DNA from 3 places in the Exiguobacterium sp. SH0S7 genome. Region 3 is predicted to be linked to each of the others. Evidence: riboswitches for the same ligand, from Rfam matches in the RefSeq annotation. Region 3 holds a riboswitch; each other region holds the start of a gene.

Region 1 (9,846 bases), 370 kb from region 3:
CGCCGCTTTCGTGACGTTCGTGAACAGCAAGTAGATGATATAGATCCAGGCCAAACAACCGACTAGATAGCCCCACAATCCAAGTTGCGTGAAGCCGCCGTTCAAGTTGATCGACGATTCACCGAGATATCCCGAAACGATCATAATAATGTCGGCGACGATCAATTTCGTCAGCAGTCCCGACTTCATCTTCCCTTTCAAACTGAGGAGCAACGGGAACTTCACGAGCAAGAGCGGTGTCGTCACGAGCCAATCGATATAACGAATCTCGGTCGGGAAACCTGTGATTTCAGACAACAGTCCCGTATCCCCGACGGCGTCCTTCATGAAATAGTAATGGATGGCAGCGACAAACGTGACCAAGGCAGCGACCGTGGCGACGGAACGATATTCCGGGTCGAGGCTGTTTCGTTCCACTAGAAAATAGAGCGTCGCGGCGGCCATTCCGACAAATCCGACCCAAAACATGTATTGGGTCGCGAGCACGAGTAAATTGACTTCTTCGTTCATGGTGTACATCCCCTCATCGGCTAGAAACAGGAAACGACGGAACGATTATGTGAAAGGATCCTTTACCTAGATTTTAAATGAGATTGCAACATCGCATGCGAATTGAATACGCGGTCGATGTGCAATTCGAATCAAGTTTGACGATTCAACGAACTGATTTTCATAAAGAAGAACAGCGCTGTGACAATGAGTAGAAGCAGCAATCCAAACACAGCGTTCATCCCGAGCAAATCGAACGTGAGTCCTGAGAGCGTCGGTCCAATCATCCGTCCGACCGACGCGGCGATGTTGACGAGTCCTTGGAACTGTCCGGCTTTACCTGGAGGTGCAAGTTTTGCGGCGATCGTCGGAACGGCCGGCCAGATGAACATCTCACCGATCGTCATGACGATCATCGCGACCATGAACATCGTAAATCCTCCCGCGAACGGGACGATGATGAAAGCAGCGAGGAAAATGACAGCACCGACGACGAGTTGGCGCTTCAAATCGTCTTCAAAGTAGCGCAGCGCCCGGTTAAGGAGCGGTTGGGCGAACACGATCAACGCCCCGTTGACCGTCCACAGCAATGAATATTGGCTGATCGTCACACCGAGGTCTTTCGAATGGACGGCAATCGTTCCTTGCCACTGGACGTAGACGAACCAGAGTGCGGCATAACCGATGGCGACAAACCACATCGATTTCATCGTCGCACCAGAGAGCGTCGTCGCCGCGGCCTCGAGCTGAGACTGGACGATTGGACGACCCGGGTTTTTTAAGTAGCGCAGGCCGAACAACAGCACAACGACGAAAAGGACCGACAAGAAGAAGTTCGCATAGAAGATCCACTCGATGTTGATACGCGCGATCTGACCGCTCATCGCCGTCCCGAGGGCGACACCGACGTTTTGGGCGACGTAGATCGCGTTGAACGAGCGTCGACCGCCTTCAGGCCAGATCAAACCGGCAAACGCGTATACGGTCGGAAAGACGAGACCTCCCGAGAACCCGATCAAACCGAGCCAAGCCAAATACCCGAAGAACGTGGCATGGAACAATAAGAAGCCGAGCGAGCTCGCGAGCAACAGCCCGACCGAGATGACGAGCGTCCGCTTCCCGCCGATGCGGTCGAACAACGTCCCGCCGATATAGTTACCAGCGATCGCGAGCGCCGAGTTGACGAGCAGCGCAATACCTGCGAGCGTCATCGACTCGCCTAAATATCCATTAATATAGAGTGTGTTAAATGGCCATAAAAAAGACGCCGCCGTTGTGTTGAGCGCCATCGCAATGACTAGAATCCATACCGAAATCGGCATTTTATTGTTCATACCCGTTACTCCTTTCATTCCTTTAAACGATAAAAAATCCGGCACGACGGCCGAATCTGTGATGAGTCCTTCTCCAAGCTAACGGAACGCTACATAACTGTCAAGAAAAATTACTTATTATGAAGTAAAGCAAGCTCCACCTTGTGATAGCATGAGCAAGGAAGGAGAGGATAGCATTGAATAATCCGTTTAGCCAAGCTAGATTCCACAAATTAAATGAAGCGTATCGTCGCGAATTCGGCGAGAAAGTGTTCAAAGTCCCGCTCGATGGCGGCTTCACGTGTCCGAACCGCGACGGCCTCGTCTCAAAAGGCGGCTGCACGTTCTGTTCGGATGACGGCAGCGGCGATTTTGCCGGCAACGCCTGTGATCCGATCCCGGTCCAGTTCGCCGAGGGCACGGCCCGTCTGCATCGGAAATGGAAGCAGGCGTTGTATATCGCCTACTTCCAAGCGTTCAGCAACACGTACGCACCCGTAGAGCGCTTGCGTGAGCTGTTCGAACCGGCACTCGCAGAAGAAGGCGTCGTCGGACTCGCGATCGCGACACGACCCGACTGTCTGCCAGACGACGTCGTCGACTATCTCGCTGAGTTGAACGAGCGGACGTCGCTCACGGTCGAACTCGGCCTGCAGACGATCCATGACTCAACCGCGAAAAAGATCAACCGGGGCCACGACTATAAGACGTTCCTCGATGGTCTCGCGAAACTGCGGAGCCGGAACATTTCCGTCTGTGTCCATATCATCAACGGGCTTCCCGGTGAAACGCCAGACATGATGCTCGACACGGCCCGAGAAGTTGCTAAAATGGATATACAAGGAATCAAGATCCATTTGCTCCACGTCTTAAAACAGACGCCGCTCGCCAGACAATACGAGTTAGGGCTGCTCGAACTCATGGACGAGACGACATACGTCTCGCTCGTCTGCGATCAGCTCGAGTACTTACCGCCTGAGATCGTGATTCATCGATTGACGGGCGACGGTCCACCCGACTTATTGATCGGACCGACGTGGAGCCGGCACAAAATGGCCGTCTTGAACGCCATCAACGCCGAGTTGGAACGTCGTGATTCCTTCCAAGGAAAAAAGAAGGATGAGATCTATGGGATTAATGAGAGTTTTACCGTTCGCGAAGCATCTATTAAGTGAACACGTTACAGACGGTGCCGTCGCCATCGATATGACGGCCGGCAACGGACACGATACATTGTTTCTAGCAGAACGAGTCGGCAGCGGCCACGTCTACGCGTTTGACGTCCAAGAGGCGGCAGTCAAGGCGACGACAGACCGCATCACCGCCGCCGATCTGCTTGATCGTGTCTCGGTCGTCCACGACAGCCACGACACGGTCAAGGCGGTCGTCGCGGATGAAACCCGCCCGATCACGGCGGCCGTCTTCAATCTCGGCTACTTGCCCGGGAGCGACAAGTCGATCACAACGACCGGCAACACGACGATCGACGCCCTCGAGCAATTGCTCGACGTGATGGCCGTCGGCGGTGTCATCGTCGTCGTCATCTACCACGGCCATGAGAGCGGGAAAGTCGAGCGGGACGAAGTGCTCACGTTCGTCGAGTCACTCGACCAAAAACGAGCCGGCGTCCTCCGTTACGGTTTCGTCAACCAAATCAATCATCCGCCATTCATCGTGGCAATCGAAAAACGGGCATAATAACAGGCGACTCACGCGAGTCGCCTGTTATTTATTCCCGAATCAATTCATAAAACGTTAACAGCGTCTCCGCGAACTTCGTGTTCAACCGTTCATAGCCAAAGTGCGGGAACCCTTCGAGCCGACGGATGTAGACTTGATCGCCGCCGATTTTGCGGCAGACGTTCAACGTCAGCTTCACATCGGCGAAACGATCGTCCGGCGCGTAGAAGCAAGCGAGCGGTAAGCGAGGTAAATGTTTCTTCTCCTCTTGATGCTCGACGATCTCTTCTTCGATTTCGCGGTACTGCGCGTACGTGATCTCGCCGAAACGAGATGACTCTTCCCCGCCGCCAGTGAACGTCATCATACTGAGCGGCAAATCGGGGCGGAACCGGTCGACCGCACTGGCGACGACTTGCTTGAGCCCGCCGATTTGGCGGGATGAATGCCAATCAAAGAGCGGGGAGATGTATGTCAAACTCCCGAGCGGTACGTCGTACTCTTGCAGAAGGCGGTTCGTCAAGAGCGCCCCGAGACTGAAGGCGATGACGTGAATCGGTAGTTTGGACTGACTCGCTTCCCGTAGCGTGTTCTTGATCAGTTGTTTATGGTCTTCTGCCGTTAGTCCGACCGTCTGTCCGGTCACGACGAGCACCTCATAGTCGACACTGAGTCGCTGCAAAAATGCTTCGCTGAGCCGGGACGTGAACTGCAGCGGGTAAACGATCACGATGACCCCTTTTCGTGATTCTTCTTCATATGTCATGCTGTCACCTCATTATTAGTATGTCTCATCAATTCTAACAAAAAACATCAGCCGCTGACTGATGTTTGAAAGAAAATCCGTCTGGAGTCTTAGCGTGGGTCGTAACGCAAATGGATGAGCTCCATCGGTTGATCGTACACTTCTTCTTGAATTCGGTTCAGTTCGGTGAACGCTTGGTGGCTTAAGAACGCGATCGCCTGCTCGTTCGAACTCTCGACGTATAGCTCGATCGGCTGCGCCTTCCGCTCTTGGAGATGCGTCAGCAGTTCCGCCCCAAGTCCTTGGCGATGGTGAGCCGGATGAAGATAGAGACGAAGCACTTCCCACGTATCACCGCGGTCGATCGCATGGTAAAACCCGATGACGTCTCCTTCGGCCTCACCGACGATGAACAACTGTTCTTTCGCTTCTTCACTCGAACCGATGGCCCGGACGATCTCTTCTTGTTGATAGGCGCGCTCCATCACCTTAGACCGAACGTCATCTGTCACACTGATGGTCGCAAGTGCGATATCTCGAATCGTGGCGGCATCTTCTGGTACGGCTTCCCGCATCTTCATAACAGCTTCCCCCTTTTGGCCAATCTAGTACTATCATTCCCCATCACGTAAAAAATATCCTGCCCTTCTATTACTTTTTCGTGTCGAAATAAAGCAGAACGTTATTTTCTATTTTAACTAGGGTATATGAGTACCAATGCCAACTTACAAAGGAGTGTTTAGATATGGAACCAACATTACAAAACGATCCACATGCAGCTAACGCTAACAACCCGAATCGCCAATTCGACCAAACCAACTCGGGTGGTCCTAAAATCAATGTCGTGACCGGGATGCTTCTCGGTGCGCTCGTCGGTGGTCTGATCGCCCTACTTAGCTCGTCGAACCGTGAGACGACGAAACAGTCGCTCACGAATGCGAAGTCGTCTGTCGGCGGTCTCGTCGACACGATCAAAGAAGATCCGGCCGGTAAAGCGTCTCAAGTCATCGAGCAAGTGAAGTCGGCGTCAGGTATGATTCAAGAAGTGTCGACCGATGTGCAAAACGTCTATGAAAAAGTTGTCGGTGAAGTCGACACGGTCAAAGAAGACGTGAACAAAGTCGTCGAGACGGCCCAGGAAGCAAAATCAGATTTACAAGATATTGGTGAGAAAGTCGTCGAGGCGAAAGATACGGCACTCGGCAACGAGAACACTACGAACGAAAATAAACCACAAGCATAATAAAAAACGACCTTTCTCGCGAAAGGTCGTTTTTTTATTGCTTATGCGAAACGTTTTGCGCCTTCTTCAAGAACTGCCGCTTTGTCCGTCTGCTCCCATGGGAGTTCAACGTCTGTGCGGCCAAAGTGTCCGTAAGCTGCTGTCTGTCTGTAGATCGGGCGACGAAGGTCGAGCATCTTGATGATGCCGGCCGGACGAAGGTCGAAGTTCTCACGGATGAGTTCAACGAGTTCAGTCTCGCTCAATTTACCAGTGCCGAACGTGTCCACCGCGATTGAAACCGGGTGTGCGACACCGATCGCGTATGCAAGTTGAACTTCCGCTTTGTCAGCAAGTCCAGCTGCCACGAGGTTTTTCGCCACGTAGCGGGCCGCGTATGCTGCCGAACGGTCAACTTTGGTAGGATCTTTACCTGAGAACGCACCACCGCCGTGGCGAGCGTATCCACCGTATGTGTCGACGATGATTTTACGTCCTGTGAGACCTGCATCACCTTGTGGTCCACCGATGACGAAACGGCCAGTCGGGTTGATGAAGTATTTTGTCTCGGCGTCGATGAGTTCAGCCGGGATGACTGCTTCGATCACGTGTTCTTTAAGGTCCGCTTGGATTTGCTCGAGCGTGATGTCTTCTGCATGTTGTGTCGAGATGACGATCGTATCGATACGGACCGGGTTGTTGTCTTGGTCGTATTCGACAGTTACTTGTGTCTTACCGTCTGGACGAAGGTAAGCGAGCGTTCCGTTTTTGCGAACTTCTGCCAAGCGACGTGACAATTTGTGAGCAAGTGAGATCGGGAGCGGCATGAGTTCAGGTGTCTCGTTCGTTGCATAACCGAACATGAGGCCTTGGTCACCGGCACCGATCGCATCGATCTCTTCGTCAGTCATTTGACCTTCACGAGCTTCGAGCGCTTGGTCGACACCGAGGGCGATGTCTGCCGACTGCTCGTCGATTGCTGTGAGTACAGCACAAGTCTCAGCGTCAAAACCATATTTGGCACGCGTGTAGCCGATCTCACGAACAGTTTCACGTACAACTTTCGGGATATCCACGTAAGTCGATGTCGTGATTTCACCAGCTACGAGCACGAGACCTGTCGTGACAGACGTCTCAGCCGCAACGCGGGCGTTTGGATCTTCAGCCAAAATTGCATCCAAAATCGCATCTGAGATTTGGTCACAAATTTTATCCGGATGTCCTTCAGTGACGGACTCCGAAGTGAAAAGTCGACGGTTCAAGTTTGACATTTCGAAAAACCTCCTATTAATAAGGGTGATGTGTGGACGGTACTCGTTCCCCTTACGCGTTGCTTTGGGACGGTAATGAAAAAAACCTTTCGCCACGTTCAATGGGAAAGGTTGAATCGTTCTTCCTTACCCTCTTATCGTTCGAAGCTGTCGCTTCGCTTCAGGATAGCACCTTTTCCGAAAAAGACTACAGGATCGGACGGTTGCTGGGCTTCGTAGGGCCTTGTTCCCTCCACCGCTCAGAATAAGAGTATCCGTTACGAACACCATCATATAAATGCCATACCGTTCTGTCAAGCGTATCTGCTTAATTTGTAAATTTCTTCGTAATCACGGAAATCATTTATGTTTGTGAAATATCAAACATTTTTTTGACGGTTTCCGTTTTTTCACTCCCCGCTTATACAGAATATGTTAGAATGTCCTTGTAAGAAAGCGCTTACTTTAAAGGGTAAAGAAATGCTTGTTTTTGATTAGTGTGTCACATATAATAAAAATGTCATACTAATTAAACGCGGAAGTATGCGGATTTCATCCACATCTATTTAGGGGAAAGGTGGGATTCAGGATGGCGACTACGCTCCTGAAAATCGAAGAATTAATTAAGGGTGCCGATGTATTACGGAACTTAACCGTTCCAGAATTGGTGGAAGAAGCCATTCGTAACGGTGAAGGCGTACTGACGAAAGACGGGGCTTTATCGGTCAGTACAGGGAAATTCACAGGGCGGTCACCGAAAGACAAATTCGTCGTCCAAGATGAAGTCAGCAACTCGTTAGTAGATTGGGGTCCGGTCAATCAGCCGATCGCAGAAGAAAAATTTACCGCTCTTCTCGACAAAGTCCTCACCCATCTCGAGACGAAACAGAAGCTGTATTATCTCGAAGCTTCGGCTGGAGCAGATGAGCACTACACGTTACCGGTACGCGCCATCACCGAGTACGCATGGCACAGCTTGTTCGCGAAGCAGTTGTTCTTGCGTGAGTGGCCGACAGCCGGTGCGTTTGACCCGTTCACGGTCATTTATGCGCCGAGCTACAAAGCCGACCCAACAGTTGACGGGACGAACTCAGAGACGTTTATCCTCGTTTCGTTCGCCAAGCGTACCATTCTGATCGGGGGAACAGAATACGGCGGCGAAATCAAAAAATCAATCTTCTCGGTCATGAACTTCCTATTACCTGAACAGCACGTCTTGTCGATGCATTGCTCGGCTAACGTCTCGGACGCCGGGGAGACGGCGCTCTTTTTCGGACTATCGGGAACGGGCAAGACAACGCTTTCGGCCGATACGGAACGTCATCTCATCGGTGACGATGAACACGGTTGGTCACCAGACGGCATCTTCAACATCGAAGGCGGTTGCTACGCCAAGACAATCAACTTATCGCGTGAGAACGAGCCGCAAATTTATGACGCCATCCGTTTCGGCTCGTTGATTGAAAACGTCGTCTTGAACGAAGACCGCTCAGCAGACTACAAAAACATCTCGCTCACCGAGAACACGCGAGCAGCTTACCCGATTCAATTTATCGATAACGCGATGCTCCCTTCACGGGCCGGCCACCCGAACACGATCGTCTTCTTGACGGCCGATGCTTACGGGGTGCTCCCGCCGATCAGCAAGTTGACGAAAGAGCAAGCGATGTATCACTTCCTATCAGGCTACACGTCAAAACTAGCCGGGACGGAGCGCGGCGTGACCGAGCCACAAGCAACGTTCTCGACTTGCTTCGGCTCACCGTTCTTGCCGCTCGCCCCGGAACGATACGCCGACATGCTCGGCAAGTTGATCGAACAGCATAACGTCGACGTCTATCTCGTCAACACGGGTTGGACCGGCGGAGCTTACGGTGAAGGTTCGCGTATGAAGCTCAGCTACACACGGGCCATGGTGAACGCCGCGATCAACGGTCAATTGCGTGACGTCGACACTGTGAAGCACGACATCTTCAACGTCGACATCCCGGTCCATATCGACGGCGTCCCACAAGACGTGCTCAACCCACGTGACACTTGGAAAGATGCCGCTCATTACGATGTCGAAGCGCGAGCGCTCGCCTTGAAGTTCCAACAAAACTTTAAACGATTCACGAAAGCGAGTGAGAAAGTCATCGCGGCCGGGCCAATCGTCTTTTAACTCAAAATGACTAGTACCCCGCTCGGGTACTAGTCATTTTTTTGTCGCAAGCGCCAACATCCAATCCATCGCTCGGTCCGTCGTCTTCCACTTTTCCCAGAACGGGAGCTGATGGGCGAACGGCAAGATCCAAAGCTCTGCTTGCGAACCGATCTTGTCAGCGAGGGCGGTCGCATGACGAAGCCGGACTTGCTCGTCGTCCGTCCCATGGATGAGTAGCGTCGGCGCCTGCCAGTCTTTGAAGAGCGGAGACCGTTCGACATACGCCTCATGGACCGTCTCCGGGTCCCCCCCGGTCATCCGGCGCAACATCTTCCGCATCGAACGCTGTTCTTCATACGTCCACTCCAAATTCGTCACACCCGCCCACGATGTAACCGACGTGACGGGACGTTTTGATGCGAGCGACAACGCCATCATGCCGCCACGGGAAAAGCCGAGGGCGTGGATCGTCTGGTGCGTCCGGCTAACGCGGTCATACAGAGACACGACGTCCTCTAAATCGGCGCCTCCGAAATCCTCTTTCCCGGTCCCTCCGTGGTTCCCGCGATAGACCGGCGCCACGACATGGAACCCTTTCGCCGCGAACTGCATCAGCCGAGGCAACCGGACGTCACCGATCCTCCCAGTGCCGCCTCGTAAATAAAACAGCACCTGGCCGTTCGGACGTTTTGGCGTGATCGTGTAGGCGACGACTTCTTCCCCGTCACTCGTCTCGTACCAACCTCGATGCACGGGATATCCCGCATAAGGAGGCAGGACGTCGACGCGATCAAACCAACTTTTTGTCATGGAGTACTTTCATCGTCTCGGGCAACACTTTATCTTTCATCATGAAACTGTAGCGGCCGTTACGGAGCAGGTTCGTCGGTAACGTGTCCAACAAGACGGCCCCGTCGGTCTCATCGACGGCCGGATGATCCTCGAACCGCTCGATCTCCGCAAAATAAATATTTTTGATGACGGTGTCGCCACGCCCGAGCACC
Region 2 (9,846 bases), 440 kb from region 3:
TGTTCGAGTTGAACGAGGCGTTCGCGAGCCAATCACTCGGCGTCATCCGTGAACTCGGCATCGACCCGTCCAAAGTGAACGTCAACGGCGGCGCGATCGCCCTCGGCCATCCACTCGGTTGTACGGGCGCGAAACTAGCGGTATCGATTCTGCATGAAATGAAACGACGCAATGAAAAATATGGGGTTGTCACGATGTGCATCGGTGGCGGAATGGGCGCTGCTGGCGTCTTCGAATTACTATAAGGGGGAAATGACTATGGAACGTACAGAACACGAATTGATTAAAGGCGGTAGCTTTGTCATTGACGCACTCGACGCGGATCGTCTCTTCACACCGGAAGACTTTTCAGACGAGCATAAGATGATCGGGGACACGACGTCGAGTTTCGTCGACGACCGTGTCATGCCGGTACTTGGACGCATCGAAAAACATGAGTTCGATCTCTCGGTCGAACTGTTGAAAGAAGCGGGCGAACTCGGTCTGCTCGGTGCCGATGTACCTGAAGAGTACGGCGGTTATCAGCTCGACAAGATCTCGTCATCGATCATCACGGAACGGTTCGCCAAAGCCCGTTCGTTTGCCCTCAGTTACGGCGCTCACGTCGGGATCGGGACGCTTCCGATCGTCTTCTTTGGGACAGAAGAGCAAAAGCATAAGTACTTGCCGAAGCTCGCAACGGGCGAATGGATCGCAGCGTACGCGCTCACAGAGCCAGGCTCAGGGTCGGACGCGCTCGGCGCGAAGTCGACAGCTGTCTTGAACGAGGCTGGAACGCACTACGTCTTGAACGGTGAGAAACAATGGATCACGAACGCAGGCTTCGCTAACGTGTTCGTCGTCTACGCGAAAATTGACGGCGACAAGTTCAGCGCCTTCATCGTCGAACGCGACTACAACGGCGTCTCGACAGGTGCTGAAGAGCAGAAGATGGGCATTAAAGGATCGTCGACGCGGACGCTCATTTTACAAGACGTCGAAGTCCCGGTCGATAACCTGTTAGGTGAAGTCGGTAAAGGGCACGTCATCGCCTTCAACATCTTGAACGTCGGTCGTTACAAACTCGCGGTCGGAGCGGTCGGTTCATCAAAACGTGCATTCGATCTCTCGGTCCAATACGCGAACGAACGCAAGCAGTTCAAGACGCCGATCAGTCAATTCCCGCTCATCCAAGAAAAATTAGCGACGATGGCGGCGAACATTTACGCGATGGAGAGCTCGGTCTACCGCACAGGCGGCTTGTTCCAAGACAGCCTCGACGCGCTTGGTGACGAGAACATGCGCGACGGCTCGAAAGTCGCCCAATCGATCGCGGAGTATGCGATCGAATGCTCGCTCAACAAAGTGTTCGCGTCTGAGACGTTCGACTACGTCGTCGATGAAGCCGTTCAAATTCACGGCGGCTACGGCTTCATGACCGAGTACGAGGTCGAAAACTTGTACCGTGACTCACGGATCAACCGGATCTTCGAAGGAACGAACGAGATCAACCGCTTGATCGTCCCGAGCACGCTCCTCAAGAAAGCGATGAAAGGCGACTTGCCACTCCTCGCCGAAGCACAGAAGCTCCAAAAAGAGCTCATGAGCTACATGCCGCAAGAGCTCGACGGTTCACCGCTCGCGCGCGAGAAGATGCTTCTATCGAACATGAAGAAGATCAACTTGATGATCGCCGGGACAGCCGTCCAGAAATATCAGCAGAACCTCCAAAACGAGCAAGAAATCCTCGCCAAGATCGCCGACATCATCAGCGCCATCTATGCGCTCGAAGCGGCGATTGCGCGGACGGATAAAGCGATTGCGCGGACTGGTATCGATAAGAACCAACAAAAAGTACGTTACACGGAAATCTTCGCCGAGCAAGTGTTCAAGCAAGTCGAGCTCATGGCGAAAGAAGTGTTGTACGCGGCAGCGTCAGGCGACGAGCAACGGATGTTGCTCTCGGCGATGAAGAAGTTCAGCCGCTATCAGCCAATCAACGTCATCGGTACGAAGCGCGAAGTCGCAGCGAGTCTCATCAAAGCGAACAAGTTCATCGTTTGACACTCCCACGGCTAAAGCCGCAAGCTCACCCCTTCGGTATGAGTGGGATTCTGAAGTGCTTGTGCGAACGCAGTCCATTTCTGTTTTGTTCAAGCCTTCAGATGAGGGTGTGCCATCACCCCTCCTGAGACAGACCGTATAGGTTCTCAGGCTGGTCGACTGTTACCATCGACCACAGGTGCGTATCGGATATTCATCGCACCGACTAGATCTCTGTGTTTTTTGAATCCGCACGGACAGGAATATGTTCGGTCTTTCGCTTTATTTTTTGCTCCACAAGAAGGGCATGTCTGGGAGGTGTAGGCCGGATTGACAGATTCGACCTTGATGCCTTCGAGCTTTGCCTTGTACGTGATGAATAGTGCCAAGCGATAGAACGACCAGGTGTGCAGGTTCTTGTTGTGTTTACGGCTTGTTCTTGCCGTCTGTCGGATGTTCGCCAATCTTTCGAGGCGGATGACAGAAATCTTGTTCTCTTTCGCGAAGTCGACGATCTCACGGCTCACCTTGTGATCTTTGTCTTTCATCCAGCGCTGTTCTTTGTTGTTCAGCTTCTTGATCGCATCCAGTTTCTTCTGTTGACCGAGCTCTTTCCGTTTCGCACGAAACTTGCGCTTCATATACTTGTTCTCACGCCCGTTCCCGAAGAACCGCGCCTTGTCACGATCTGTCGATGCGACGGCGGGGACTTTCAGGCCGAGGTCGACCCCGAGCACGTTGGTGCCCCCCTTCTCCGTCGTGGGGATCGTGACGGCGATCTGGGCGATCCACTTGTTCGACTTCTTGATGATGCGGAGCGTCCCGAGCTTGTTGGCGAGGAGCGTGGCGTTCCGGTTGTCCGGGTCGACCATCTCGGCGCGGATCGCCGTCTTCTTGACCTTTCCGTCGATCATGACCGGGAAGGAGATCGACTCGAAGTCGAACGAGTAGTTTTGGTTGTTCCAGGTGCAGTACGGCTTCTTGAGGACAGGGACGACCTGGAAGCCCTTCTTCTTCGCCTTTTTGAACATGCTCTTCGCATCCTGGATGGCCTGATTCTTGACGGCGCTCGGCAGATCGGAACTCACGTTTTTGCTCGTCAGCTTTAAGTTTTCTCGAGCCTGCACCATGTCCGAGACGAGCTGGTTCGTCGTACCGATGTAGGTGCGCATCATCCGCTCTAAGATCGATTGTTGCTCTTTTGTCGGATGAAGTTTGATGTTCACCGTCAATGTCTGCGACACGGTGTCACCTCCTTGTCTTTTGTTCCTCGACATAACGCTTGATGGTCTCGCTGGAAACATTTCCGGCCGTCGAGACGAAGAAGGATCTCGTCCAAAGGCTTGTGAGATGTGTGAGATGGGGAAATTCCTCTCGTAGTCGCTTCGACGAGACGCCTTTGATGCGCGCCATGATGTCAGACGGGCTGAGGGATGGCAACGCCGACAAGAATAGATGTGTGTGGTCCCGATCACACGCGATGGCGATGAGTCGAATGTCGAGCTCTTCGCAGACATCACGGACGATCTCTTTGAATCGTTGCTCGAACGTATCGTCATCAAATAGTTTTCGGCGATACCTCGGGCAGAACACGAAATGATAATGGATCATCGATACGGTGGTTTTGGTTCTTCTGTAGTTGTTCATACGTCCATTGTATCATTAGATTTATTAGAGTGATACATTTTATCGGGATAAGATTCTGCTTGTTGATTTCTGAAATTCCGACTAACGGGACTCCGAAATCAAGCTCACGTTCATCCCACCACTAAAGGAGTGGGCTTTCTCGTTCGCAAATTCTGTAATAAAAATTTCTCGAACAGGGAGGGGTGGCCGGACGCGGTCAGCCCTTTCTTTTTCGTTTGATCAGAACGTACAATGAGGAAAAGGAGGAATGTTTATGAGACGAGATCAACTGTTGGAACGAATGGAACGAATCGGGCGTTTGGTCGCGAAACAAGAAGGGGCGCTGATGCTGCTCGCCCTCGGTTCGATTGGCCTCGAGACCGAGCGGCTCGACGACTACTCCGACCTCGATTTCTTTTTGATCGTCGAGGACGGACGAAAAACCCGCTTCATCGACAACTTGGACTGGCTCGAGGTTGAACCGATCGCTTACCAGTTCCAAAACACGAAAGACGGCCATAAAGTCATGTATGCGGACGGTATTTACGCCGAGTTCGCCGTCTTCGATTTGCCTGAGATGCCACACATCGCCTACACTCCGGGACGGATCGTCTGGAAGCGGGAGGAAGCGCTCGAATCGTTCGCGACGCCGAAACTCGTCACACAGGCTCCCGACGCCGCGCACTGCTACGAAGAGGCGCTGACGAACCTGTACGTCGGTCTGCTCCGTGAACGACGCGGAGAGAAGCTCGCCGGCTTCGAACTCATCCAAGTCGCGGCCGTCAACAACGTGTTGAAAGCACATGGAGAGACGGGCGACCCGTTCAATCCGACGCGCCGGGTCGAGATACGGCACCCGGAGCTCGTCGCCGGGCTCAGCGAATGGCTTCCAGGTTACGGCAAGTCGGTCGAAGCGGCCGCGGCGATGCTGAGCTATATCGAAGCGCGTCACCCGGTCAACGCGACGCTGAAGCGAGAAATCGCACGCTTGCTCGAAGCGTGATTTGCGGGAATGGAGTATGCTACAGTAAAACAAGAGGTGATGAAACATGGTGACACTATATGGCTATCCGCCATGCAGTACGTGTAAGAAGGCAGAGAAATGGTTGAAGGAGAACGACGTCGCGTATACATACGTTCATATCGTCGAGGCGACACCGTCAAAAGATGAACTCACGTCGATCTGGCAACAGTCAGGATTACCGCTCAAAAAGTTTTTCAATACGAGCGGGCAAGTGTATCGTAACGAAGGTATTAAAGATAAGCTCCCGAATTTGTCAGAAGACGAACAAATCGAGCTTTTAGTCAGCAATGGTATGCTTTTAAAGCGCCCAATCGTCACTGACGGTCAAAAATCGACGGTCGGTTTTTCAGAAAAGTCATTTACAGACGTTTGGGGCTAAGTGCTATAATACACATGTGATTCTAATTTATTTGAGGGGGAAGTCAAGATGAGCAAAGTACCTGCAAATCTACGTTATTCAAAAGAACACGAATGGGTTGAAGTGAACGGAAGCGTTGCCCGCATCGGGATCACGGATTTCGCACAAAGCGAACTAGGGGACATCGTGTTTGTGGAACTTCCTGAAGTCGGCGGCACGATTTTGCTCGACGAGCCGTTCGGTTCGGTCGAATCGGTCAAGACGGTGTCTGAACTGTACGCACCGATCTCTGGGAAAATCACGGCGGTGAATGAATCACTCGCGGACTCGCCGGAACTTGTCAACGAAGCACCGTTCGAAGGCGCATGGATGATCGAAGTCGAGTTGAACGATTCAACGGACGTCGACAAACTCATGTCGGCAGAAGAATATGAAACGATGATTCAAGGCTAACAAAAATCCCGGTTTCTCTTTATGAGAAGCCGGGATTTTTTGATTTAGTCGAAGTCGAGGCGGTAATGTTCAGGCTGGATGAGTGATGTCCGGTTGAACAGGCGATAGAAGACAATCCCGAGCGTCACCGGAATGAGGCCGAACAAGACGATGACGAGCATGACGTTCCAGAGCGCGAATCCGCCTGGCATCAAGTGCAGGGCGTTGACAGGTCCAATCAGTCCAGAGACACCGAATCCGGCACTGATCGGTGTTCCTTCGATACGAAGGATACCGGCGAGCGCCCCGAGAATGGCCGCGTTCGCGAGCACAGGGAGCATCATGATCGGACGACGGACGAAGTTCGCCATTTGAATTTTCGGTGAGCCGAGGAAGTGAGCGAGCGACGTCCCGGTCGCGTTCATCTGCCACCCGGCGATAGCGAGACCAAAACCGGCTGCGACGACGCCGAGGTTAGCGGCCCCGGCGGCAACACCGGACAGACTGATCGCCGTCGCGATCCCGACCGTCGAGATCGGGGAGACGATGATGAGCGAGAACGCCATCGCGATCAACATGCCCATCACGATCGGTTGGAGTTCAGTCATCGTCATGATGACTGTGCCGATGTACGTCGTGATCTGTGAGATGTACGTGAGTAAGAACATGCCGATTCCGCCGGCGATGACGATGACCGTCATCGGTAAAACGAGGACGGTGTACGTCTTTAAGCGTGGCGACAGCTGCATTACCATATATGTCGCGAGGGCGGCGGTCACACCGGCCGTGATGACGTCGCCGATTCCCGCCATGAGGAACGCGTCTTCCTCGATACGGATAGCGCCGCTCCCGACCTGGGTCGCGATACCGATCGTCCCGGCCTCGAGCGCCGAGCGTCCGAATTGCATCGCGACGGTGACACCGATGATGACCGGGAGCAGGCGCATCGCGATCGTCGTCGCGTCTAAGATGAACTGCAAAGACGGAAAATACGGTAAGATGGCTTTCGTTAATTCACCGAGCAACGCGCTCGGGATGAGGGCGATTAAAATAGCGAGACTGAGTCCGTTCAATACGTTCATCAAAAATTGTTTGCCTGTCAGTTTCGTTTGTTCCGTCATAAGTCGATTCACCTGTCCTTTTCTACGTATATGCTGTTATGTACGAAAGCGTTAAAGTTAATGACCATACTATGCCTCTTTTCGTGAAGCGTCAACAGGAAATGTTGAACGATTCAGAAAATTCGTGGGGTGAGCACAACTTTTGAACAGATCGGCTCACATTCATATACTTATAAAAGAGGTGAGAACAATGATTACAGACGGATTGTTATATATATACGCCCCGATGTGTGGAACATGCGCTGTGGCCGAGCGGATGCTCGCCGTCGTCGAAGCGGTCGACCCGACACTCGCGATTGACAAGCAGGACGCCAACTTTATCCCGCAAGAGTTAGAAGCGTATCAAGTGATGAGCGTCCCGGCGCTGTTAAAGCTTAAAGACGGCCAAGTCGAAGACCGATTATATGCGTTCCAAAACGTACAGCACGTCCTATCTTTCGTTAAATGAGATAGGATGATTAGAATAATCAGAAAATTTTAAATAATCAGTTGACACAAAAAGTTCACGAATGGTATATTCATTACAACATCTTACTTGAACACAATATAGGACGAGATTCTCCAGCCATCAAGACGTTTTAGAACAGCCGGTGCATCACTTTACGCGACTTTTAGGTGGACCTTCCCTTCGATTGTCCCCCAAAAAAATCAAGCGCAGGGACACCTACCGCGTAACCGCATGGTACGTTCTAAGGCCGAGTGATGGATGGCTTGAATCCCCCATATAAGGATGAACACTCTGATCGGGCAAAAGAGTTTCATCTATGGGTTGTCCTTCCGTGACTCAAGGTGCTACGTTCTGTGTCATCCTCGGATGGCACCTTTTTTTGATTTTTCGCACAAAATAGTTTGACATGAAAATAATGTGTCGCTATTATAAAGCTAATCGAATAAACAACACTCTTATCAAGAGAGGCTGAGGGACTGGCCCTATGACGCCCAGCAACCGCGGAGCAATCCGAAATGGTGCTAATTCCAGCAAGGTGAGAACCTTGGAAGATGAGAGCAATCGTTGTCCGTACCGATAAAGTACGCACGTTTGCTCAAACGTGTGTACTTTTTTTGTTGTCAGGAGGGAAAGGTATTGATTCAATTACGTAATGTGGCCAAATGGTTCGACACGAAGAACGGTCGAGTCCAGGCGGTCGATGATGTGTCGCTCACAATCGAGAGCGGCGAAATTTTTGGAATAATCGGATATTCAGGGGCGGGGAAGTCGACGCTCATCCGTCTGCTCAACCGACTCGAGTCACCGTCAAGCGGTGAAATCGTCGTCGCAGGGAGCGAGCTGACGAAGCTCACTCCGAAAGAACTGCGCGGGGTGCGCAAAAACGTCTCGATGGTATTCCAACACTTTAACTTATTATGGTCGCGCACGGTCGCTGAGAACATCAGCTTCCCGCTCGAACTGATCGGGGTACCGGCCAGTGAACGTAAACGCCGCGTCCAAGAGCTCGTCGATCTCGTCGGTCTCGCCGGACGTGAAGACAGCTATCCGTCGCAACTATCGGGCGGTCAAAAGCAGCGAGTCGGGATTGCCCGCGCGCTCGCTACAAATCCAGACGTGCTCCTCTGCGATGAAGCGACGAGCGCACTCGACCCGAAGACGACCGATTCGATTCTCGAACTGCTCGTCAGCATCAATAAGAAACTCGGACTGACGATCGTCCTCATCACCCATGAGATGCACGTCATCCAAAAGATCTGTCATCGCGTCGCCGTCATGGAGGCAGGGAAAGTCGTCGAGACCGGCCAAGTCGCGGACGTGTTCCAACATCCGGAACAGCCGATCACGAAAGAGTTCGTCAAACAGATCGGTGCCGTCGACGACATGTCGCTCACGTTCGAGCATTTGAAAGCACGTTATCCGAGTGGCCAAATCGTCAAACTTAAGTTCTTGAACGAGACGGCCGAACAGCCGATTTTATCGGAAGTGTTGAAACAGCACGACATCGGCTTCAACATCATCGGCGGTAACGTGACGCAGTCCCAAGTCGGCGCGCTCGGAACGCTATTCATCCAATTGATCGGAGAGCCGGCTGAAGTCGAGCGGGCCATCGCCTCAATCCGATTGCAGGCAGTGGAAGTGGAGGTAGAAAGCGATGTTTCCTAATGTAGATTGGCAAGTCATGCTCGAACAGACGTGGGAGACGCTCTATATGACGCTCGTCGCAGGAGCCGCGACATTCGTCATCGGTCTCGCCCTCGGCATGCTCTTATATGTCACGAACGAACCGCTCATGATGAAGAATCGTCCGATTTACACGATCATCAGCGCGGTCGTCAACGTGTTCCGCTCGATCCCGTTCATTATTTTGATCATCTTGCTCATTCCGTTCACGCTCCTTCTCGTCGGAACGATGCTCGGCTCGACGGCGGCGCTCCCGGCGCTCATCATCGGTGCGGCCCCGTTTTATGCACGTATGGTCGAGCTCGCACTCCGCGAAGTCGATCGCGGTGTCATCGAGGCGGCCGAGTCGATGGGCGCGACGAAATGGCAGATCGTCTATAAAGTGTTGTTCCCGGAAGCACTCCCGGCCATCGTGTCAGGCATCACGGTGACGATCGTCGCCATCGTCGGTTACACGGCCATGGCCGGAGTCGTCGGGGGTGGTGGTCTCGGGAACTTGGCGTTCCTCGAAGGGTTCCAGCGTTCACAAAGCGACGTCACGTTCGTCGCGACCGTATTGATCTTAGTCATCGTCTTCGTCGTTCAGTTCATCGGCGATCGACTCGTCTCAAAAATCGATAAGCGATCAGCTTAATCAAATACAATCATATGGAGGGTTTTATAATGAAATCATGGAAAACAGTACTCGGATTGACAGCAGCATCAGCACTCACAATTCTCGCGGCATGTGGCGGCGGGGACTCAGAATCAGGCTCGGGCGACGACAAGACGCTCATCATCGGCGCGTCGAACGTACCACACGCCGAGATTTTAGAGCACGTCCAAGACGAATATGAAGAAAAAGGCTACACGCTTGAAATCAAGAAGTTCCAAGACTACGTGCTCCCGAACAAGACGCTCGCAGCTGGTGAGCTCGACGCGAACTACTTCCAACACGAGCCGTACCTCGAGTCACAAATGGCTGAGAACAAAGACTATAAATTCGCTTCAGCCGGCGGCGTCCACATCGAGCCGATCGGTGTCTACTCACAAGACTACAAATCACTCGATGAGCTTCCGGACGGCGCTGAAATCATCATGAGCTCGTCGGTCGCTGACCACGGACGAATCTTGACGATGCTTCAAACAGAAG
Region 3 (9,846 bases):
TCTTTCAGTTGCTTGAGACGCACGGCAAAAAGGTCTTCGTCCATCTCGATTTGATCCAAGGATTGAAGGCCGACGAGTTCGCGACCGAATATATTTGTCAGTCGTATAAACCGTATGGCATCATCTCGACGAAAGGGAATGTGATCCTAAAGGCGAAACAAAAACAAGTCAAGACCGTGCAACGCCTATTTTTGATCGATTCAAGCTCGCTTGAAAAAAGCTACCGGTTAATCAATCGGACGCAACCTGATTACATCGAGGTCTTGCCGGGACTCGTCCCTAAATACATTCGGCTCGTCAAAGAACGGACGGGGATCCCTGTGTTCGCGGGCGGCTTGATTTCGTCGCTTGACGAAGTTGAGCAAGCACTCGCGGCTGGAGCGACGGTCGTGACGACGTCCGATCAAACGCTTTGGCGTGCGCCAGGACTTAAGTAAGCACATTCCGGGTAAATGATTTCGAGGAGGGATAGACGATGAAACAGACAATGATCATTACAGGAGTCAGTCAAGGGATCGGTTACGCGCTCGCGCATCATTTTGCGGAGTCTTATCACGTCATCGGACTCGACATCGGAGAGGATCCGTTGCTTCGTGATGTGACGTTCATGCAGATGGATTTAGGCAACCATGAGGACGTGTCGAACACTTTCAAGAAGATTGGACAAGACTTCGGTGTCGCACATATCCTCATCAATAATGGGGGCGTGTCGTCACTTGAGACCCCGATCGAAGAGTTGGACGTCGAGACGTTTAAACACGTCATCGATGTCAACCTTGTCGGGACGTTTGCTTGTTCAAAAGCATTTTTGACGCTAAACGAAGGGGCGGAGTATGGACGCATCATCAATCTCGCTTCGACGCGTGCGCACCAAAACGAGCCGGACTGGGAAGCGTACGGAGCGTCAAAAGGCGGGATTGTCGCGTTGACGAATTCGATAGCCGTCTCGCTCGCGGCTCGACCGGTCACGGTGAATGCGATCAGCCCAGGTTGGATCCATACGTCCGACGAACCGTTGCGAGACGTCGATCACCGTCAACATCCGTCGGGCCGGGTCGGTACGACGACAGATATTGTCCGTGCCGTTACGTACTTGATCGATCCGATGAACGATTTCGTGAACGGACATAACCTCGTCGTCGATGGTGGAATGACAAAGAAAATGATTTACGAGTCTTGATGAAGTTGGCTGATAGGACGATTACCCTATATTTTAAATGCGGAAGTGAGTGATAAGTCCTAGTCATGGGTATAACAGGAAGGAGTGAGTAAACAAATTTGAAGGGGGAAACGTCGTGCACCAGCTGATCGAAGAGGCTTTGCGCTTTGCGGCCGTCCGTCATGACGGGCAGTTTCGCAAAGGGACAAACATTCCGTATGTAACCCACCCGGTCGCCGTCTCGATGTTGCTCGTCGAAGACCGGCAGCCGATTCCGGTCGTAGCGGCGGGACTGCTCCATGACTTACTAGAAGACACGCTGACGACGGCCGAGGAGATTGAACAACAGTTCGGACGAGAAGTCGCCCGGTTAGTCCAAGCCGTCTCGGAACCGGGGAAGCATCACTCGTGGGAAGAACGTAAGCGGATGACGATTCAGAAAGTGCATACGCTCCAGTATGACGAAGTTGCGCTTCTAGCGGCAGACAAGTTACATAATCTGCGCTCGATCCGACTCGACATTGAGCGTGAAGGCAAGCAGGTGTGGGGACGGTTCAAGCGACCGCTTCGTGATCAGTCTTGGTACTATCATGAGCTGCTCCACGCGCTCCAACCTTTTAGTCAGACGACAAGTTTGATCGAAGAGTTTGAGATTGAATTGAATCTGCTGTTCTACGGTGTCGAAGAAGACCGTGACGAGAAGCTGAACAAACTGTTCGATGTGATCGGCCATGGGTTCCACGAAGACGATTGGCTCCAAGAGTCGTCGACGCTTTGTCAAACTGCTTACGAGTTGAACGAGTCGATGCGGGAAGGCTATCGTCATGGCTCTGAAGCGGAAAGGCTTGAACTCGAAACGTTGAAAGACCAACTGCAAGACAGCGGTCTTAGACAAGACTTGTCAATTCCCATCTTGCAAGCAATCAACGAATTATCTTACCGGGCCGCGCTCCGGTCTGAGGACGTCATCACGTTGTTGAAGTGAAATGATTGTCAAGTGACCTTGAACGTGTTATATTCGTCGTGAACATGAGAAGGGGAGTAGCGACCACGAACGTGGTCGATGGGTCGTCATTACGGTGCGTATGCACTCGGTCCATCGAGCTTCTTACCAAGTCCGCAAGACCTTTTTATGGATGCTTTTTTGGCGTCCATAAAAAGGTCTTTTTGAATTCATGAAAAGGGGAGAAAAATCTACATGGTATTTATTTATTTTATTTTGGCCGCTGCGATTACAGTGTATGCTGCCATAAAATTATCGACGTACGCTGATGTCATCAGTGAGAAGTCAACGATGAGCGGGATGCTCGTCGGGACGGTCTTGCTTGCGGGTGCGACGTCACTTCCGGAAGTGACGACGAGCGTATCCGCCGTCTTGATCAACAACCCGGATATTGCGATCGGGAACATGCTCGGTTCGAACTTGTTCAACATCTTCATTTTGGCAATGTTCGATCTATTTTATCGTCAAAAGCGATTGTTCAATGACGCGAGTCGAGACCATCTATATACAGCCAGTCTCGGATTGATGTTGACGCTCGTCACGATGGTCGCGCTCATCGTCCGGATTGATTATACAGTACTAGGAATTGGCATTGACGCGATATTAATTGCCGTCTTGTATGCGATTGGGATTTATTATATCGGGAAGCGCCCCCAAGAGCCGACGGCCGAACGAGAAGTCGAGCAAGAAGTCGGTGCGAGTGTCACGGATACGATTTCAGTGAAACAAGCCGGCGTCGGGTTCGTTATCGCGGCACTCGTCATCATGGCTGCCGGGACGGCGCTGTCGATCACGGGTGACCAGATTGCTGTCGTCACGGGACTCGGCTCAAGCTTCGTCGGTAGTTTCTTGATTGCGGCGTCGACGTCGCTGCCTGAAGCGGTCGCGGTATTCGTCGCTTTGAAACTCGGTAACGTCAACTTGGCGTTCGGCTCGATCTTAGGGAGCAACATCTTCAACATGCTCATCATCGCGATGTCGGACGTATTTTATCAGAACGGGTCGATTTTAGCGGATGTGTCGGCATCGCACTTGGTCACGGCGATCGGGATCACGATCCTATCGATCTTGGTCATGTACAGCGTGCTTCGCAAAGAAGTGACATCGAAAGTCAGATACGCCATTCCTTCGATTCTCGTCGTGTTCGTCTACGCCGTTTCTTCATATCTCATCTTTACCGGATGAATCATCAACTCGTCAATTTGACGTGATGGCATAACGCCATCACGTTTTTTTCTTGTCCCGGTATCACTTTCGTCTGACTGGGGTATAAGAGGAGGGAAGGAGGGGTGACGATGCAAGTGCATGCCGTGGAACGTTTAGACGACTATGTCGTATTAATACCGGCCTATAACCCTGATCAGGCGCTCGTCACGCTGGTCCGGGAGTTGAAGGACAAAGGGTTCGTCCATGTCATCGTCGTGAACGACGGCAGTGCCGATACGTGCCGTGCCGTGTTCGATGACGTAAAGCCGGAAGTTTCGACTGTGCTCGAGCATGAACAAAATGCCGGCAAAGGCGCAGCGCTAAAGACCGGGCTCCGCCACATCGTCGATGCGTACCCTGAGACGACCGGCGTGATCACCGTCGATGCGGACGGACAACATCTGCCGGCGGACGTCCGTAACCTGTACGATGAAGGGGTGAAGTGGCCGCATCATCTGATCATGGGCTGTCGTGATTTCTCGTCGCCTGCGATTCCGTTCCGGAGCCGGTTCGGCAATCAAATGACGAGATTTGTCATGTTGCTCGGCAGCGGTCTCCGTCTGAACGACACACAGACCGGACTGCGGGCGATTCCGCTCCGCTATGTCAAGCAACTGATCGATATTCCGGGCAACCGCTATGAGTTCGAGATGAACATGTTGACGTTCACGAAACGATTGCAAGTACCGATCCATCAAACACCGATCGAAACGGTATACGTTGACGAGAACGCGTCCTCACATTTTCGTCCAGTCATCGATTCGATTCTCATTTATCGCATGTTTTTGGCCTATTCCTTATCATCAGTCGCTTCATTCTTAATGGACATCGGCGTCTACGCATTGTTGATCTTCTTATTGAATCCATGGTTCGAAACAGTCCATGTCATCGTGGCGACGATTTTGGCGCGTGTCGTGTCCTCATTATTCAACTATTACGTCAATCGGAAAGTCGTCTTCAAATCGACAGCGAAGCGCTCGATGTTGAAATACTTTGGGCTGGTCGCTGTACAGATGGCGCTGTCGGCGAGTCTCGTCTACGTGTTGTTCCTGCTGTTCCGGGACGGTGAGGTCATCCTCAAGGTCGCCGTCGACAGTGTATTGTTCGTATTGAGTTACTACGTCCAAAAAAGATGGATCTTCAAACGCTAAAAGGCCCGACAGCTGTCGGGCCTTTCGTCAATAAGCGAGCGTTCCGAGTTTGACTGACGTGTAGCGGTGCAACTCGCGCACGTCGGCGATCCCGGTCTTGATCATCATGTCGCGTATGAGCAGGGCGCAGACGCGGGCGTCCTCGGCGGCATCGTGGTGGATGAACGGGACGTTCAAATGCTCGGCCATCGTATTCAACTTATGGTTCGGTAGCCCCGGGTAGAGCTTGCGGGACAACTTGACGGTGCAGCCGTATTCAATCGTCGGGAAAGTGAACAAGTCGTACTTGGCGATCGCCTTACGGAGCGCACCCATGTCAAACGCGGCGTTATGGGCTATGACGACGTCGACGGCGTTCAATGTCGGATAGAGCTGTTCGAGCACTTCGGGCAATGTCGGGGCATCCCAGACGTCGCTTGGGCGAATTCCGTGGACGCGAATATTGCCTTGGTCAAAGTCTTCCTCAGGATTGACGAGCAATTGGTTCGTCTCGACGACTTCACCGTCTGTCAGTAGACTCCAACCGACAGAGCAGATGCTCCGACTGTCGCGATTGGCCGTCTCGACGTCGATTGCTAGAATAGAATGTGGCATAAAAGTTCCTCTCTTCGTTAAAAATCTGTACAAAAAAAGTCTAACACAAGGTTAGACGGTAAAGCGATCATGCGGCCGAGAGATGCCGACACGCCTCGGCGCAGCGCAAGCAAGCCTCAGAGCAACGTTGGCAATGGTCGTACAAGTGACGCCCGCATTCGACGGCACACGTATCACACACTTGCGCGCAGAGCGCCGCGATCGGTCTTGTGAACGCCGAGTCGGTTTCGAGCGCGTTCAAGGTGAGTGTGGCGACTTCGGCACATTCTTTCGTCAACCGGATACATTCCGAGACCATCAGCAGGTCTTCTTCTTGTAAACATTTCGAGAAGCAATGGTTGCTCGCCCGGATACAATCGATCACGGCCAAAATCGTCTCTTCGACAGAGGTTCGGTTCATTGGAAGTCCCCCTTAAGATAAATGATGTCTTACAATCATTACCCGGTTCGTGTCGACTTAAACCGAGGCGGGGACACAAAAAAGCCGGCCCACATCAGTGGACCGACTTAAGGAATGGAGCATAGCGGGCTCGAACCGCTGACCTCCACGCTGCCAGCGTGGCGCTCTCCCAGCTGAGCTAATGCCCCGTTGGAAATTATTATATCATTCTAATAAATGATTTGGCAATAAGAAAAACGAAAGAACTTTGAAAATCATTTTTTTGAAGTTTAATGGACGTTAGAGCTGGGAAAAATAGATAGGATGTTATATTAAGAAAGCAGGTGCAACGTATGGAGATGATTTTGTTGGCGCTACTGCCCGCACTCATGTGGGGGAGTATCCCGCTTATCGTATCTATTGTCGGCGGCAAGCCGATTCAACAATTAATCGGCACGACGATTGGCGCGATGGTGATGGCGGTTGTCATCGCGCTCGTCTTCAAGCCAGAGTTCACGACGCTCGCGATCGTGACTGGTTTCATATCAGGTGTGTTCTGGGCGCTTGGACAATACCTTCAGTTCCAGTCGTTCCAAATTTTAAGCGTCTCGAAAGCGATGCCGATCAGTACAGGGATGCAGCTTGTCGGGACATCACTGTTCGGGGTCATCGTCCTTGGGGACTGGAAGACATCGACCGAGCTATGGCTCGGCTTCTCGGCCCTCGTCTTGATCATCATCGGGGCCGTCATGACGTCATATCAACAACATAAAGAATCCGACAGCAGTAGTGCTTTGAAAAAAGGGCTACTCGTGCTCCTCGTTTCGAGCATCGGTTACGTAACGTATGCTGTCCTGACCAACTACTTTGAAGTGGATGGCATCACCGCCATCCTACCGCAGTCACTCGGGATGTTCATCGCCGCGCTCTTGTTCAGTCTTCGTGAAAAAGATGTGAAAAAGTTTGATCCGAAAACGTTCAAGAACATCTTCGCCGGGCTTGCCTGGGGGATCGGGAACTTCGGATTGTTCGTCTCAAGCGGAGAAGTCGGCATCGCGACGTCGTTCGCACTGTCCCAATTGAACGTCGTCGTCGCGACACTCGGTGGCATTTACTTGTTAAAAGAAGAAAAGACGTCGAAAGAACGCGTCTTCGTCTTCATGGGGATCGGTCTGATCGTGGTCGCTGGATTCATGTTAGGGCTTGCCAAGAGCTAAAAAAAACGACGGGCATGAGGCCCGTCGTTGTCAGCTTGTCCACGTCTGGTCGATGAACTCGTCACGGCCAGATTGTTTCCGGTCCGCTTTATAGTGGGCCGGATTTTTTTTATGATAATCTTGATGATAGTCTTCGGCCGGGTAAAAGACGTCAGCCGGTAAGATTTTCGTCACGATCGGTTGTTTGAACTTTCCGCTCGCGGCGAGCGCGTCGCGGCTCTGTTCTGCTTTCACGCGTTGTTCTTCCGTATGATAGAAGATGGCTGGCGCATATTGTTGCCCGCGGTCTTGGAACTGGCCGCCGTCGTCGGTCGGGTCCGTCTGAATCCAATACAGTTCGAGCAAGCGCTCATATGTGAACTGAGCCGGATCGAACGTGATCTCGACGACCTCGTAATGACCGCTCGTGCCGGTTTTCACTTGTTCATACGTCGGGTTGTCGACATGTCCCCCGGTATAACCGGATACGATGCCTTCGATTCCAGGTTGTTCCTCGAACGGTGTCACCATGCACCAAAAACAACCGCCGGCGAATGTAGCTTTTTCCAAAATAAAATCCCCCTTGTGTTCATTCCAAAAAAAGCGCCCATGTCATCGACATGAGCGTTTTGTCATATCGTCCAAGGCGATGCCTTGCTGGAAGTAGCACCTTGCCGAAGCAGGTTGCTGTGAAGTCGTAGAGCCAGGTCTCTCGTTCACTCAAGATATCGATATGTAGTTGGTGACAGCATCATATCATCTGTCTCGTTTAAACGTCAACGATTTGGTGTGCGCCGAAGTTGAAATAGCGTGGCACCAACAATCAAGATAATGAGGGCGATGGACGCAGGGAATGCCCACGGCAAATCATCCCCAAACAATTGTAGAAAGAACAGGGCGAACACGGACAGTAAAACAAGGATGTAAGAGCGGGACATGGCTACCTCCAATAACGTTTCTTCTAGTGTATCAAGTTGCACATCCAATGGCGATAAAAAGAAGGGGATTCGATGCATTAAGCGAATACCGAATAACATTGCCTATAAGGAGGGAATTGGATGCAAGACTTATTTGAACTAGACATCGAGACCGCACAGCGCGGATATAAAGAAGGGACGTTCACGGCCCGGGACGTGACGGCCTACTATTTGACACGGATCGCTAGCTTGAACGATAAACTGAAAGCGGTCATCCAAGTGAACCCGGACGCGTTGTTCGAGGCTGAGGCGGCTGACCGTGCCTACCGACGCGGAGACCGGCTGCCACTCCTCGGTATTCCCGTTTTACTCAAGGACAACATCGAGACGGCGGGACTCATGAGGACTACTGCCGGCGCCGTGGCGCTCGAGCATCACTTTGCCGGTCGTGACGCTGAACTCGTCCGTCGCCTCCGTGAGCACGGGGCGGTCATTCTCGGCAAAGCCAACTTATCGGAATGGGCCAATTTTTTGACGGAGGACATGCCGAACGGATGGAGCGGGGTCGGTGGCCAGACGCTCAATCCGTATGGTGACAATCTCGACGTCGGCGGTTCGAGCTCGGGTTCGGCGTCAGCGGTCGCTGCGAACTTGACGATGCTCGCTGTCGGCAGCGAGACGAGCGGGTCGATCATCCACCCGAGCGTCCATAACGGCATCGTCGGCATCAAACCGACGGTCGGGCTCATCAGCCGGAGTGGGATCATCCCGATTTCGCGGTCGCAAGATACGGCCGGTCCGATGGCGCGGACGCTCCGCGACGCGGTGCTCGCACTAGAAGCGATGTGCGGGGAAGACGACTCGGACCCGGCGACGACACATCTACCGGCCGGTCCACCGTACCGGACGTGTCTCGACGAACGTCAAGCCGTCGGCATGCGCGTCGGTTTCGTGAAGGCGGAACTGTCGGATGAAGAACAGACGCTCTATCAAGAGGCGCTGGCGTTACTCAAAGCGAGCGGGGTCGAGCTCGTCGAAGTCGACCTGCCGTCAAACGACGGACTTGACCAAGGCGACGTCCTCTACCATGAGTTCAAGCTCGGGATCGAGGCGTATTTGGCGACGACAGCGCTCCCGTATGAAACGCTCAAGGACTTGATGGACTGGAACAAGCTTCACCCGGAAACGATCCCGCACGGACAAGTTACGTTCGAGAAAGCGAATCAGTTATCAGGGCGTTTGACCGAGTCGAGCTACCTCGAGCGACGCTTAGCCGACGTCCGGCACGCGAAAACGGACGGCCTCGATCGTTTATTGATGGAACAAACGCTTCACGCCCTGGCGTTGCCACACGACTTGAATTACGATATGGCGGCGAAGGCAGGGCACCCGACGGTCACGATCCCATACAAGCTCAAACAGAGCGGGGCACCTTTCGGGCTGTCATTCACGGGTACGAGCTATGCGGAACGAGACCTCATCCGTATCGCCTACGCGTTCGAACGCCACGTGACGCGTCCGATCCCGCCTACGCGTTCGAACGCCACGTGACGCGTCCGATCCCGCCTATGTAAGAACGTTGCACCTGTCGCTCACGTCCGCTACAATGGTACGTATGCGGATTGAAGAAAGGACAGATTACAATGAAATCATCTATATATGGGCTGACATTTGATCAGCTGTCGGACGCTTGCGTATCTTGGGGATACAGTGCCTACCACGCCAGACAAATATGGGACTCGCTTTACATCGACCGTGTCAGACGGCTCGACGAGATCGCGGTTCGTCCCGAAGTTCGCGAACAGCTTGAGGCGAACTATGCGCTGACGACACAAGAACTGTTCGTCAAACAAGAAGCGGGTGACGGCACGGTCAAATTCTTACTTAAACTGCACGACGGGCATTATATCGAAACGGTGCTCATGCGCCATAAGTATGGACGTTCCGTCTGTGTGACGACACAAGTCGGGTGCAACATCGGCTGTAGTTTCTGTGCGAGCGGCCTCTTGAAAAAAACACGCGACTTGACGGCGGGCGAGGTCGTCGAACAGATCATGACCGTTCAACACTATTTAGACGAGGTCGGTGAAGATGACCGCGTCAGCCACATCGTCGTCATGGGAATCGGGGAGCCGTTCGATAACTTTGATAACTTGGTCGACTTCCTCCGTGTCGTCAAAGACGAGCGCGGTCTCGCGATCGCTCCTCGTAAAATCAACGTCTCGACGAGTGGGCTCGCCG

What was found. A riboswitch is a leader RNA that binds a small molecule or an ion and turns the genes downstream of it on or off. The one in region 3 is predicted to bind S-adenosylmethionine.
Region 1: linked by a shared signal. The riboswitch ahead of metK (methionine adenosyltransferase) and the one ahead of msrA (peptide-methionine (S)-S-oxide reductase MsrA) in region 3 are both predicted to bind S-adenosylmethionine.
Region 2: linked by a shared signal. The riboswitch ahead of EVJ22_RS02810 (methionine ABC transporter ATP-binding protein) and the one ahead of msrA (peptide-methionine (S)-S-oxide reductase MsrA) in region 3 are both predicted to bind S-adenosylmethionine.

Annotation. Positions count from the first base shown of each region.
Region 1 covers NZ_SJVA01000001.1:474,765-484,610, forward strand. The annotation lists gene EVJ22_RS02470 (bacteriorhodopsin-like) at 1-510, opposite strand, end outside; gene EVJ22_RS02475 (MDR family MFS transporter) at 642-1,823, opposite strand; gene mnmL (tRNA modification radical SAM protein MnmL/YtqA) at 1,994-2,977, shown strand; gene mnmM (tRNA 5-(aminomethyl)-2-thiouridylate-methyltransferase MnmM) at 2,931-3,500, shown strand; gene EVJ22_RS02490 (alpha/beta fold hydrolase) at 3,532-4,248, opposite strand; gene EVJ22_RS02495 (GNAT family N-acetyltransferase) at 4,338-4,808, opposite strand; gene EVJ22_RS02500 (YtxH domain-containing protein) at 4,973-5,470, shown strand; gene metK (methionine adenosyltransferase) at 5,512-6,720, opposite strand; SAM riboswitch class I at 6,852-6,971, opposite strand; gene pckA (phosphoenolpyruvate carboxykinase (ATP)) at 7,289-8,860, shown strand; gene EVJ22_RS02515 (alpha/beta hydrolase family protein) at 8,894-9,652, opposite strand; gene ytkD (RNA deprotection pyrophosphohydrolase) at 9,633-9,846, opposite strand, start outside.
Region 2 covers NZ_SJVA01000001.1:543,734-553,579, reverse strand. The annotation lists gene EVJ22_RS02855 (acetyl-CoA C-acetyltransferase) at 1-245, shown strand, start outside; gene EVJ22_RS02850 (acyl-CoA dehydrogenase family protein) at 259-2,043, shown strand; gene EVJ22_RS02845 (RNA-guided endonuclease InsQ/TnpB family protein) at 2,190-3,266, opposite strand; gene tnpA (IS200/IS605 family transposase) at 3,271-3,669, opposite strand; gene EVJ22_RS02835 (hypothetical protein) at 3,923-4,651, shown strand; gene EVJ22_RS02830 (arsenate reductase family protein) at 4,698-5,051, shown strand; gene gcvH (glycine cleavage system protein GcvH) at 5,100-5,483, shown strand; gene EVJ22_RS02820 (PTS sugar transporter subunit IIC) at 5,528-6,583, opposite strand; gene EVJ22_RS02815 (thioredoxin family protein) at 6,774-7,031, shown strand; SAM riboswitch class I at 7,484-7,589, shown strand; gene EVJ22_RS02810 (methionine ABC transporter ATP-binding protein) at 7,668-8,696, shown strand; gene EVJ22_RS02805 (methionine ABC transporter permease) at 8,686-9,348, shown strand; gene EVJ22_RS02800 (MetQ/NlpA family ABC transporter substrate-binding protein) at 9,378-9,846, shown strand, end outside.
Region 3 covers NZ_SJVA01000001.1:105,949-115,794, reverse strand. The annotation lists gene EVJ22_RS00625 (glycerol-3-phosphate responsive antiterminator) at 1-437, shown strand, start outside; gene EVJ22_RS00620 (SDR family NAD(P)-dependent oxidoreductase) at 476-1,180, shown strand; gene EVJ22_RS00615 (HD domain-containing protein) at 1,296-2,144, shown strand; gene EVJ22_RS00610 (sodium:calcium antiporter) at 2,358-3,347, shown strand; gene EVJ22_RS00605 (bifunctional glycosyltransferase family 2/GtrA family protein) at 3,458-4,519, shown strand; gene EVJ22_RS00600 (3'-5' exonuclease) at 4,547-5,113, opposite strand; gene EVJ22_RS00595 (four-helix bundle copper-binding protein) at 5,181-5,513, opposite strand; tRNA gene EVJ22_RS00590 (tRNA-Ala) at 5,629-5,701, opposite strand; gene EVJ22_RS00585 (GRP family sugar transporter) at 5,846-6,709, shown strand; gene msrA (peptide-methionine (S)-S-oxide reductase MsrA) at 6,740-7,258, opposite strand; SAM riboswitch class I at 7,321-7,420, opposite strand; gene EVJ22_RS15525 (hypothetical protein) at 7,465-7,626, opposite strand; gene EVJ22_RS00575 (amidase family protein) at 7,747-9,156, shown strand; gene rlmN (dual-specificity RNA methyltransferase RlmN) at 9,249-9,846, shown strand, end outside.